Regions from separate parts of the Arthrobacter sp. 05L45_2 genome, predicted to be linked through region 2. Evidence: riboswitches for the same ligand, from Rfam matches in the RefSeq annotation. Region 2 holds a riboswitch; the other holds the start of a gene.
The links. Region 2 has a riboswitch for thiamine pyrophosphate ahead of thiO (glycine oxidase ThiO). Riboswitches for the same ligand answer to the same signal wherever they lie in the genome.
Positions count from the first base shown of each region.

Region 1: it holds a riboswitch for thiamine pyrophosphate, as region 2 does, so the genes downstream of both, thiC (phosphomethylpyrimidine synthase ThiC) here and thiO (glycine oxidase ThiO) in region 2, are expected to answer to the same signal.

Region 1 covers NZ_JBFTNO010000011.1:4,924-11,851, reverse strand. Annotated here, with positions in the region: gene rimM (ribosome maturation factor RimM) at 1-437, opposite strand, end outside; gene AC1DHD_RS01960 (RNA-binding protein) at 556-798, opposite strand; gene rpsP (30S ribosomal protein S16) at 800-1,222, opposite strand; gene AC1DHD_RS01950 (hypothetical protein) at 1,459-1,896, opposite strand; gene AC1DHD_RS01945 (VOC family protein) at 2,159-3,034, opposite strand; gene AC1DHD_RS01940 (amidohydrolase family protein) at 3,115-4,206, opposite strand; TPP riboswitch at 4,284-4,391, shown strand; gene thiC (phosphomethylpyrimidine synthase ThiC) at 4,360-6,216, shown strand; gene AC1DHD_RS01930 (alpha/beta fold hydrolase) at 6,299-6,928, opposite strand, start outside.
Region 2 covers NZ_JBFTNO010000017.1:295-4,891, reverse strand. Annotated here, with positions in the region: gene thiS (sulfur carrier protein ThiS) at 1-233, opposite strand, end outside; gene thiO (glycine oxidase ThiO) at 230-1,480, opposite strand; TPP riboswitch at 1,471-1,588, opposite strand; gene thiE (thiamine phosphate synthase) at 1,615-2,319, shown strand; gene AC1DHD_RS02695 (ferritin-like fold-containing protein) at 2,320-2,991, opposite strand; gene AC1DHD_RS02690 (RNB domain-containing ribonuclease) at 3,032-4,579, shown strand.

The DNA of each region.
Region 1 (6,928 bases), on a different contig from region 2:
ACGATCTGCTCCACGAACGGGATCAGGATTTCCTTGCCGCCCCGGTCCGTTACGACCAACAGGTCCTGGACCGGCATGGTGTGCAGTCCGGAGACCTTGCCGACGACGGTATCGCCGACGCGGACGTCCAGTCCCACGAGCTCGTGCTCGTACCAGCCCTCGTCGTCGTGCTCGTCCAGCTCCTCGGTCTCAATGTAGAGTTTGGCGCCGCGGAGGGCTTCCGCGTCATTGCGGGTTTCCACTTCCTCGAAGGCCAGCAGCAGGATGTCCTTGTTCCAGCGGGCGCTTTCCACGGTCAGTGGACCGGACGAGGCCGGCTCAACCACGAACTGGGTGCCGGGAACGAAGCGGTCACCGGGAGCGTCCGTCAGCACCTGAACGGTTACCTCGCCGCGGATGCCGTGGGGCTTGCCGATTCGTGCCACCTGAAGCTGCATCTGTTCCTCTGTTCGATTCGTTTTGAAAGTGTTGGTGCATTTGCTGCGCAAAACAGTCCGGCCCCTCCACCATAAGCTGGTGGAGGGGCCGGACTAAAGATAAGTACTGCTGGTCGCGCTACCGGCGGCGGTCGGTGTCGACGACGTCGACCCTGACCTGCTCGCCGTCCGCCAGTGCCGCCACCACAGTGCGCAGTGCGCGTGCGGTGCGGCCCTGGCGACCGATCACCCGTCCGAGGTCGTCCTGATGAACGCGCACTTCGAGGGTGTCCCCGCGGCGGTTGTTCTTGGCACTGACCTTGACGTCCTCGGGGCTGTCAACAATCCCGCGGACCAGGTGTTCGAGCGCTTCTGCCAGCAATCTACTCAGCCTCGGTGGTCTCTGCTTCGGCGTCGGCCGGAGCCTCGGCTGCGTCGTCCTTCTTAGCCTTCTTGGTGATGGCTTCCGGGATGATCACGGAACCCTTTTCCGGGGTGACAAAGGCTTCCTTGGGAGCCTTAGTCTTCAAGGTGCCCTCCTGGCCCGGGAGACCCTTGAACTTCTGCCAGTCACCGGTGATCTTCAGGATCGCGGAAACCTGCTCGGACGGCTGTGCGCCGACGCCGAGCCAGTACTGGGCACGGTCCGAGTCGACCTCGATGTACGAGGGCTCTTCGGTCGGGTGGTACTTGCCGATCTCTTCGATGGCACGGCCATCACGCTTGGAGCGTGCGTCCATGACGACGATGCGGTAGTACGGTGCGCGCATCTTACCGAAGCGCTTAAGGCGAATCTTTACGGCCACTTTTGTGGTCACTCCTGTTTCTGAAACGGGGTCGAGCCCGGCGTTCTGCACCCGTGGGGCGGGCCGTACTTGGGGGTTCTAAAGGACAGGATCCGGACGCGGAGAGAGGGGCCACGCAGATCGAGTACCTGTTCATTGTGCCAGATCACCGCGAGGATTTCGACTTGACACCCCAGCCGGGCGTGATGGGGCCGGTTTTTACCAGGGTGATGGGGCGGCGGCCCTTGTTCGCGGCGTCAGGAAGTCCAGACGTAAAGTCCGGCCCGGGTGGCCGGGTCGACGCCGGCCGCGAGCCCGGCGAGCTGGCGGACATAGCGGGCCGCCTGGTCCGCGCCGAAGGGCATATCCTCTTCCGCCGCCCAGCTTTCGGCGACGTCGGCGAGCACGTCGCCGTCGCCTTCCGTCTCGTAGCTGAGCAGGTCCGCGAGTGCGCGGACCATGGCGGCGGGGACGCCCAGGAGCGAGTCGCTGGCCACGTCCACCATGGCGAGTTCGTAATCGGCGCCCGCAGCGTGCACCGCGGTACCGGCCAGGTCGCCGAGCCGCTCGACCTCGAAGTCGCTGATGTCCTGGATCCGGACCGCGCCCGGGGCGGCTGCGGCGCCGCCGTCGAGGGCCGTCGCGCGCTTGAGGGCGGCATCATGGGTGGCCACGAAGATTTCAGCAAATCCCAATGAACTCATCCTTCGGTGTAGTGCGGCGAGGCCGCGGTGGTGGCGTCAGTTCAGCCTAACTGTTCGCACGCCACCCCCGGGACGGACATGCCCATCCCTGGCGCCGACGAATGGACATATTCACGTTATGTCCATGCGCCGACCCGAGGAGCGGACATGTCCGTGCGCCAACGCGGCAACCAACGGGCATGCCCGCCCCTGACGCCAAAGGATGGGCATGTCCATCCCTGGGCCACGGAACGGGCATGTCCGTCGAGGGCAGTTAGCGGACCGCGACCCGGATGCGGTTGCGCCAGGGGTCGTCGAATCGGAGCTCGGCGCCGGTGTGGTGCGATTCGACCCCGGCCGTCTTGAGGCGGTCGGCAAGGGCGCCGACATCGTCGCCCGACGGTACTTCGATCAGGACCTCGCCGAGGCCCAGGGTGTCGCGGCGCGGTCCGGCCCCGCGACTGTTCCAGACATTCATAGCCATGTGGTGGTGGTAGCCGCCGGCCGAGACAAAGAGCGCCTGGCCGTGCCAGCCGGCGGTCTTCTCAAAGCCGAGTGTGCCGACGTAGAAGTCGTGTGCGGACTGCACGTCGCCGACCTGCAGGTGGACGTGCCCGACGCCGGCCTCGGCCTCGCGCTGTCCGGCCAGTGAGGCCTCGGTCAGGTGCTGCTCAAGGTACCGCTGGGGTGGCAGAGCGAGGCTATCCATCACCACGTTCGTTCCTTCCCAGGACCAGGCGTCGCGCGGCCGGTCCCAGTAGAGCTCGATGCCGTTGCCCTCGGGATCGTTGAAGTAGAACGCCTCACTGACCAGGTGGTCGGCGCTGCCGGTGAAGGACTGCGGTTCGTATTGGGCGGCGGAGGCGATAGTGGCGGCCAACGAAGCCTGGTCATCGAAGAGCAGGGCGGTGTGGAACAGGCCCGCTTCACCGCGCGAGGGCAGGTTGAGTCCGGGCGCAGGCGCGAGGTGGACCAGCGGCTTGGCCTTGCGGCCGAGGTAGAGGCCGCCGTCCTGCTCGGCCACGATGTCGAGGCCAAGGGCGCGCTGGTAGTAGTCGGTCATCACCTTCATGTCGCCGACCTTGAGCATCACGGTGCCCATGGTGAGTTCGGCCGGAAGGAGATCCTGGGTGCTGGTTTCTGCGGTCATCGCAACGCTCCGGTGGTTTGTGGCCACCGCCTTTCGGTGACCCTTCATAGTGCTAAATTACTTGAAGCTTCAATTTATTCCTAATGCACCTCGGACCGAACCACTTGTCCGCGCAACACTATGCTCCGTGGTGCCTGCAGGGTGGCGAGATCCCGGCGCGGATCCTCACTGCAGACCAGCACATCGGCACTGGCACCCTCGGCGATGCCCTCTGCGCCGAGCCATGCCCGCGCGGCCCAGGCGGCGGCGTCGAGGGCGGCCCGGGCGGGCAGTCCCGCGGCGTGCATGGCCTGGATCTCGTCGGCAATCCGCCCGTGCTTGATGACACTGCCCGCGTCGGTCCCGGCGTATAGAACGACGCCGGCCTCGTGCGCCTCGAGGACCCGCTCGGCCCGCCGTTCCCAGAGCCCGAGCATATGGGCTGCATAACGGGGAAATTTGTCCCGCGCCTGGGCCGCGATGTCCGGGAAGGTCGCAATATTGATCAGGGTCGGCACAATCGGCACGCCCTGTTCGATGAAGCGGGGCAGGTGCCGGGGCAGCAGGCCCGTTCCATGCTCAATGCAGTCGATCCCGGCGTCGAGCATGTCGTCCAGGGTCTGCTCGGCGAAGCAATGCGCCGTGACGCGGGCCCCCTCGTCGTGGGCTGCACGGACTGCGTCCATGACGGCCGCCGCCGGGAAGCTGGCGGCGAGATCGCCGGCGTCGCGGTCGATCCAGTCCCCCACCAGCTTCACCCATCCGTCGCCGGCACGGGCCTGCTTGCGGACCGTCTCGACCAGTTCCTCCGGCTCCACTTCAACGGCGAAGCCCCGCAGGTACCGGCGGGTCCGGGCAATGTGCCGGCCGGCGCGGATGATTCGAGGAAGGTCGGCCCGTTGCTGGACCCAGCGGGTGTAATGCACCGCTCCTGCGTCGCGGACCAGGAGGGTCCCGGCGTCGCGGTCCGTCTGCGCCTGCCGTTCCACTACGTCCTCCGGAACGTCGCCCTCCGGGCCGAGGCCGATGTGGCAATGGGCGTCGACCAGTCCGGGAATGACCCAGCCGTCCAGCACGAGGTCCGACGGCGCCCGCGGACGGTCGAAAGTCAGCTTGCCGTCGACCGCCCACAACCCGCGCCGCTCCTGATCCGGGGAGGTGAGGACCGTGCCGCTGAACTCGATAATGCTCATGGCCTACAGCTTAATCCGCATAACGACCCGGCGCCCCGGGACAACCGTCAACTACAAGCAGCCTGTGGTAGCTTCGTCTACGACCACACGGGTGCCCTTGCAGGGGCTGAGATCGGGCTGACGCAGCCTGCGACCGTTGAACCTGTCCGGGTAATGCCGGCGAAGGAAGTGAGTAACCCTTTGAGCACCACAAATCCCCAGCACAGCCCTGCCCGATACGGGAACAGCACGGTTCAGAACGGCCCCGCCGCCGTTGCTGCCCCGCCGGTAACCCAGTCACTGAAGTCGCATGGCCTGGCGTATGTCGAAGCCGGCGGGATCCGCGTACCGGTGACGGAGATCGCCTTGGAGCCGTCGCCCGGAGGCTCGGCAAATCCGTCGTTTCGGGTGTATCGGACGGCAGGCCCGGGCAGCGATCCCGTCGTGGGTCTGGCCCCGTTCCGTAGCGACTGGATCACCGAACGCCTGGACACCGAGCCCTACAGCGGCAGGGAACGCAACTTGCTCGACGACGGCAAGTCCGCGGTCCGGCGGGGCGCCGCCTCTGCCGAGTGGCGCGGCGCGCCCCCGCAGCCTCGCCGCGCGGTTGCCGGCCGGACGGTCACGCAGATGCATTACGCGAGGAACGGAACGGTCACACCCGAGATGCGCTACGTCGCCCTGCGCGAGAACTGCGACGTCGAACTCGTTCGCAGCGAGCTGGCCGCCGGCCGGGCGATCATCCCCAGCAACATTAACCACCCGGAGTCAGAGCCGATGGTCATCGGCAAGGCGTTCCTTGTGAAGATCAACGCCAACATCGGCAACTCCGCCGTTACCAGCTCTATTGCCGAGGAAGTCGACAAGCTTCAGTGGGCCACGCAGTGGGGTGCGGACACCGTCATGGACCTCTCCACCGGTGACGACATCCACACCACGCGCGAGTGGATCATCCGCAACTCCCCCGTCCCCATCGGCACTGTACCGATCTACCAGGCGCTGGAGAAGGTCAACGGCGAGGCGAATGCCCTGACCTGGGAGATCTTCCGGGACACCGTGATCGAACAGTGCGAACAGGGGGTGGACTACATGACCATCCACGCAGGCGTGCTACTGCGTTACGTCCCCCTGACAGCCAACCGGGTTACGGGTATCGTGTCGCGCGGCGGCTCGATCATGGCCGGGTGGTGCCTGGCGCACCACCGGGAGAACTTCCTCTACACACATTTCGATGAGCTGTGCGAGATTTTCGCGAAGTACGACGTTTCGTTTTCGCTGGGCGACGGACTGCGGCCGGGCTCGACGGCGGACGCCAACGACGCTGCCCAGTTCGCCGAGCTGGATACCCTGGCTGAGCTGACCCAGCGGGCGTGGGAGTTCGATGTGCAGGTCATGGTTGAAGGCCCCGGACATGTGCCCCTCCATCTGGTCCGGGAAAACGTGGAGCGCCAGCAGGAACTATGCCAGGGCGCTCCGTTCTACACGCTGGGACCGCTGGTGACGGACATCGCACCCGGCTACGACCACATCACCTCAGCAATCGGCGCCACCGAGATCGCCCGATACGGCACCGCCATGCTGTGTTACGTCACGCCGAAGGAACACCTCGGGCTACCCAACAAGGACGATGTGAAGACCGGCGTCATCACCTACAAGATCGCCGCCCACGCCGCGGACCTGGCCAAGGGACATCCCGGCGCCCACGAGCGCGACGACGCGCTCTCCAGGGCGCGTTTCGAGTTCCGCTGGCGGGACCAGTTTGCGCTGTCCCTCGACCCGGTCACCGCCGAGGCCTTCCACGACGAGACGCTGCCGGCGGAACCGGCCAAGACAGCCCACTTCTGTTCCATGTGCGGGCCTAAGTTCTGCTCCATGCGGATCAGCCAGGACATCCGGGACGAGTTCGGGTCAGCGGAAACCCAGGCTGCCATCGCCCGGCAGGCTGACGGGATGCGGGAGAAGAGCGCGGAGTTCCTCGCGGCTGGCGGCAAGGTCTACCTGCCCGAGCCGGCCGTGGGTTCGCCCGAGTAACTAGGACCCCGGCCCCCGCAGGTCGCCCTCCCGCCAAGGGCGGGCGCCCTGCGTCGCTGTTCGGATTCGCGGTACGTCCGTGTCAGGACGCGTACGGCTGCCGGCTGCGGCTGACGCCGGCGATGAAGGTGCGGATGGTGCGGTCGCCTTCCCTGGAATCCTGCGGACGGTGCCCGCCCGGGGCCGTGCGGTGCAGGGCGCCCGTTTCGCGCAGGTAGCCCGCAATCTCCTCATACAGCGGTTCCCAGCCTCCGGTGAGGACCAGCGTCGGGACGCCCGGGACGATCTGCAGCGGCGCGTCCCACGGCGGGGCCTGCAACCTCAGCCGGCGGATGTCCCGGCCGTCGTCGGGCGTAGGCGCTCCCACACTGCCGCGGACGGGTGCGTGGGCGGCGAAGACCCGGCGGACGAACTCGCGGTGAAAGTCCTCGTCACTGAGGTTGTGCCGGACATCGAACAGGGGCTGCATCAGCGCCCGGTGCGCGGCGGTCGCCGGCAGTTCGGCCGTGAGCGAGAGGCACGCCGGTTCAACCAGGGTGAGCGAGTGCACAAGGTCGGGGCGTTCGACGGCGGCCATCATCGCCGCGATGGCCCCCTGCGAGTGCGCCACGACGTGGCCGCCGGCGGCGCCCCGGCCGTCGTCGGCAAGGGCACGGAGCACAATGCCCGCGTCGGCGGCGAAATCGGTTTCCAGCGGTTCGGCGACGGCGTC
Region 2 (4,597 bases):
CCTCCCTGCACTGCGGTGACGAGTTCGACGTCGTCGCCCTCGGCGAGCGCCGTCGCGTGCCATTGGCTGCGCGGGACCACCTCGGCGTTGCGGGCGACCGCGACGCCGAGCTTCCGCCCGTCCGTGGCCTGGCCGTTGGCGGCAAGCGGCCGTCCGGTGACCCCGCTGACCAGGGCGCTGACGGTGGCGCCGTCGGCGACGGCGTGCTGTGCTCCGTTGAGCCTGATGTTCATGCTGGTGTCCTGTCTTTTGCTGAGAATCTATGGGCCGCGGCCTGGGGGCGGGGAAAGCGGTCGGGGCGGAACCGGGCCCAGCGCGGATCCGGCCGGCCGTCCAGCAACGCCTGGCAGATCGCCGCGGCGGCCGGAGTCAGCAGGACCCCGTGCCGGAAGAACCCGGTGGCGATGATCAGGCCCTCGATGTCAGGGCCATCCCCCGGACCGGCGACCCGCCCGATCAGCGGGGCGTTGTCCGGTGTGCCCGGCCGCGCCCGCGCTGTGGCTTCCAGCAGTTCGAGTTCGGCGACCGCCGGAAGAAGCTGCTGGGCGTCACGCAGGAGCTGGTAGACGCCGCCGGCCGAGACCGCGCTGGCGGTCGAAGGTGCGTCCTCGCGCTGGGTCGCGCCGATCACCACCGTGCCGTCGTCCCGGGGCACGATGTACACCGGGACCCCGCGGACCAGCCCCCGGACCGTGGAGCCCAGCAAGGGACGGAGCCGGGGCGGCACCCGCAGCCTGAGGATGTCACCGTAGACGGGGCGCAGCGGCAGCACCAGCCCCTGCGGCAGGGCCTGCAGATCGGTTGCGCCGAGGCCGTTGGCCACGACCGTTTCGGTGGCGCGGATATCTCCCCCGCCCTCCAGCCGGGCCCCGGCGACGCGGCCGTCATCCCAGAGCAGGGCGGCCGCCCGGCTCGGCACGGCCACGAATTCTGGGTCGGCGGCCAGCAGACGCCCCATCCGTGCCAGCAGCCGCCGCGGGTCCACCTGGTGGTCGGCGGGGATGGCGAAGGCGCAGGAGATGCCGGGGCTCAGGAGGGGCTCCCGGGACCGTGCCTCCCGCACCGTCAGGGGGTCCACGGCCAGGCCGCACGCCAGCTGCACCTCCCGCAGGTCGGTGAGCGCCCGGCGGTCGGCGGCGTCCACGCCGACGGCGAGGGTCGGCGTCGTGCTGTAGCCGGTGCTGCCCGGCTGCGGGCCGCCGTCGGGCAGGCCCCCGGGCGCGCCGTCGGCCAGGCTGGCGGCGAAGGCCGGCCACAGCCTGGAGCCTTCGAGCATCAGGGCCAGGAGGTCTTCCTCCTGGTAGTGCAGTTCGCTGACCGGCGCCAGCATGCCGGCGGCGGCCCAGCTGGCGCCGCTGCCAGGGGCATCATCGATGAGGGCCACAGTCCGGCCGGAGCGGCGCGCTGCCCAGGCGATTCCGTGGCCGATCACTCCCCCGCCGATCACGGCGACGTCGTACGGTACGGCTGGTGGGGTCATGGTTTCCTTCCCTACGCCGGTACTAACCGGATCAGGTCAAGCGGTCGGCTCTGACGCCCTCTCAGCCCGGCGGCCGCGTACGGCCCGCGGGCTCCCGCGGTATGCGCCCAGTTTAGAGGAACTACGCTTGGGATATGAGCCAGGACCTGCACACCACCGCCCGCCTGTATCTGTGCACTGATGCACGGAAAGAGCGCGGGGACTTTGAAGATTTTGTCGACGCTGCCTTTGCCGGCGGGGTGGACATCATCCAGTTGCGGGACAAGTCGCTGGAGGCGGCCGAGGAACTGGAGCTCCTCGGGGTCCTGCACGCCACGGCGCAGCGGCACGGCCGGCTGTGGGCCGTCAATGACCGCGCCGACCTCGCCTCGCTGGCGGGTGCGCCGGTCTTCCACATCGGCCAGAAGGACATTCCGTTCACGGCGGCCCGCGACTTCCTGGGCAAGAACACGGTGATCGGCATGTCCACCCACACGCCGGACCAGGTGGACGCGGCCATCGCCGCCTCCCCGGGCCGGACCGGCTTGGACTACTTCTGCGTGGGGCCGGTCTGGGCGACGCCCACCAAGCCTGGCCGCGCCGCGGTCGGAACGGACCTGGTGCGGTACGCCGCCGCGGCGATTTGGCGGGCCTCGGAAGCCGGCGTCGGCAAGGTCTCCGGAGTGGTGCCGTGGTTCGCGATCGGCGGGATCGATCTGGGCAACGTGGAGCAGGTGGTCGACGCCGGGGCCCGCAGGATTGTGGTGGTCCGGGCGATCACCGAGGCCGCGGACCCGGCGGGCGCAGCGCGCGCCCTGCTCGCCGCGCTCGACGCCGGCGCGGATTCCGACGTCGGCTAGCTAGCCCGCGAGCCCCAGCCCGGACATCCGGCGGGAGTGCCCGGCGGCGAGTTCCGCGGTGAGCTCCCGGGCGAGCTCACCGGCCCGGGCCGGGTCCTCACCGGCCAGCCCGTCGAGGAACGCGTGGTCCACACTGACCCGTTGGGCCTGGGTGAGCGCCTCGCCGAGCAACCGCCGGGCCCACAGGGCCAGCCGGGAGGCCAGCCGCGGGTCATCGGCCAGCGCCGCCTTCAGCCGCTCCCGGAGCACGGCCGTCGCGTCGCCTGCGGACTGGACCTGCTCGATCAGGCCGGCCGTCCCGGCGTCCACATAACCCGAAACCCGCCGGTAAAAGTCGGCGGAGACCGTGTCGATCACGTACGCCTTCATCAGTGACTCGTACCAGTCGGCGGGCCGGGTGCGCTCATGGAAGTGGTCCACCGAGGCCYGGAACGGCTGCATCGCCTCCTCCGCGTCCACGCCGAGTTCGGCCAGTTTCGCGCAGACCAGCTCGAAGTGCTGGAACTCGATGACGGCAAGGCGGCCCAGCACGGACCGGTCGTGCAGGGTGGGCGAATACCGGGCGTCGGAGGAGAGCCGTTCGAACGCCGACAACTCCCCGTAGGCCATAACGCCCAGCAGGTCCCTGCGGAAACGGTTGAAGCGGGCGGGCTCATCCGGGGAGGTGCTCATGCTTCAACACTAGCGGCGGAAATCGGGCTACCCTGATTCCGTGTCTCATCATCGCCTGACTCCGAGCGTCCGACAGCAGCAGAACCAGCTGGCCCAGGCGCTTAACGCGCTGCGCACCGTCCTGGAACTGCCGGGACCGTTCCCGGCCGACGCGCGGCGGGACGCCGAGGCCGCCGTGGCCGGCCATGAGCTGCCCGGCCTGGACCTGACGCACGTGGAGTTCGTAACCATTGATCCGGCGTCCTCCACGGACCTGGACCAGGCCCTGTACATCGACCGCTCCGGTGACGGCTACAAGGTGTTCTACGCGATTGCCGATGTCCCCTCCTTCGTGGCTCCCGGCGGTGCACTCGACGCCGAGACCAGGCGCCGCGGGCAGACGTTCTACACCCCGGACGGCCGGATCCCGCTGCACCCCGAGATCATCAGCGAGGCCGCCGGCAGCCTCCTCGCCGACCAGCTCTGCGCCGCTTTCGTCTGGGAGTTCGACCTCGACGCGGCCGCCGAGGTGTCCTCGGTGCGGGTCCGGCGGGCGCAGGTCCGCAGCCGTGCCAAGCTCAGCTACCACGGTGTGCAGGCGGACCTCGACGCCGGGACCGCCGCGCCCGTGCTGCAGCTGCTCAAGGAGGTGGGCAGCAAACGGGTGGAGCTCGAGCGCGCCCGCGGCGGGGCAAGCCTGAATATTCCCGAACAGGAAATTGAGCAGCTGCCCGACGGCGGCTACCGGATCGTCGCCGCCCCGCCGCTGCCGGTGGAAGACTGGAACGCCCAGATTTCCCTGATGACCGGGATGGCCGCCGCCGAGCTGATGCTGCAGGGCAAGGTGGGCATCCTGCGCACCATGCCGGCCCCCGATGAGCGCTCGCTCCGGCACTTCCGGCGCCAGACCGGCGCCCTCGGCAAGCCGTGGGACGGCCGGATCAGCTACGGGGAATACCTGCGGACCCTGGATCCCACCGACCCGCGCCAATTGGCCATTGTGCACTCGGCCGGGATGCTGTTCCGCGGCGCCGGCTACACCCCGTTCGACGGCGTGGTTCCCGAGGACGCCATCCAGTCCGCCATCGGGGCGGCGTACGCCCACTCAACGGCCCCGCTGCGCCGCCTGATCGACCGGTTTGTCCTCGTCATCTGCGAGGCGCTGTCCAACGGCGACGAGGTTCCAGGGTGGGCCCGCGAGGCACTGCCCTCCCTGCCGGCGATCATGGCCGCCTCCGACCAGTTGGCCGCCAAACTCGAGCGGCTGGCGCTGGACACAGTGGAGGCCGCCCTGCTCATCAACCACGTCGGCCAGGAGTTCGACGCCGTCGTCATCTCCGGATCGAAGCCGGCCAAAAACGGTGCACCCAACGGCGCGAATGGCGCGAATGGTGCGAACGGTGCGAATGGTGCCCCGGCCAACGCCAACGGCAACGGCAACGCGAATGGAAACGGGAACGGCAACGGCCCGTCCGGGATCGTCCAGATCGCCGAGCCCGCGGTGACGGCACGCTGCCCCGGCGAGCTGGAGTCCGGCACCCAGGTGCGGGTGCGTGTGGTATCCGCGGACATCGTCACGCGGGAGGTCCGGCTGGAGCTGGTGGGCTGAATTACCCCGTCCGGGCCC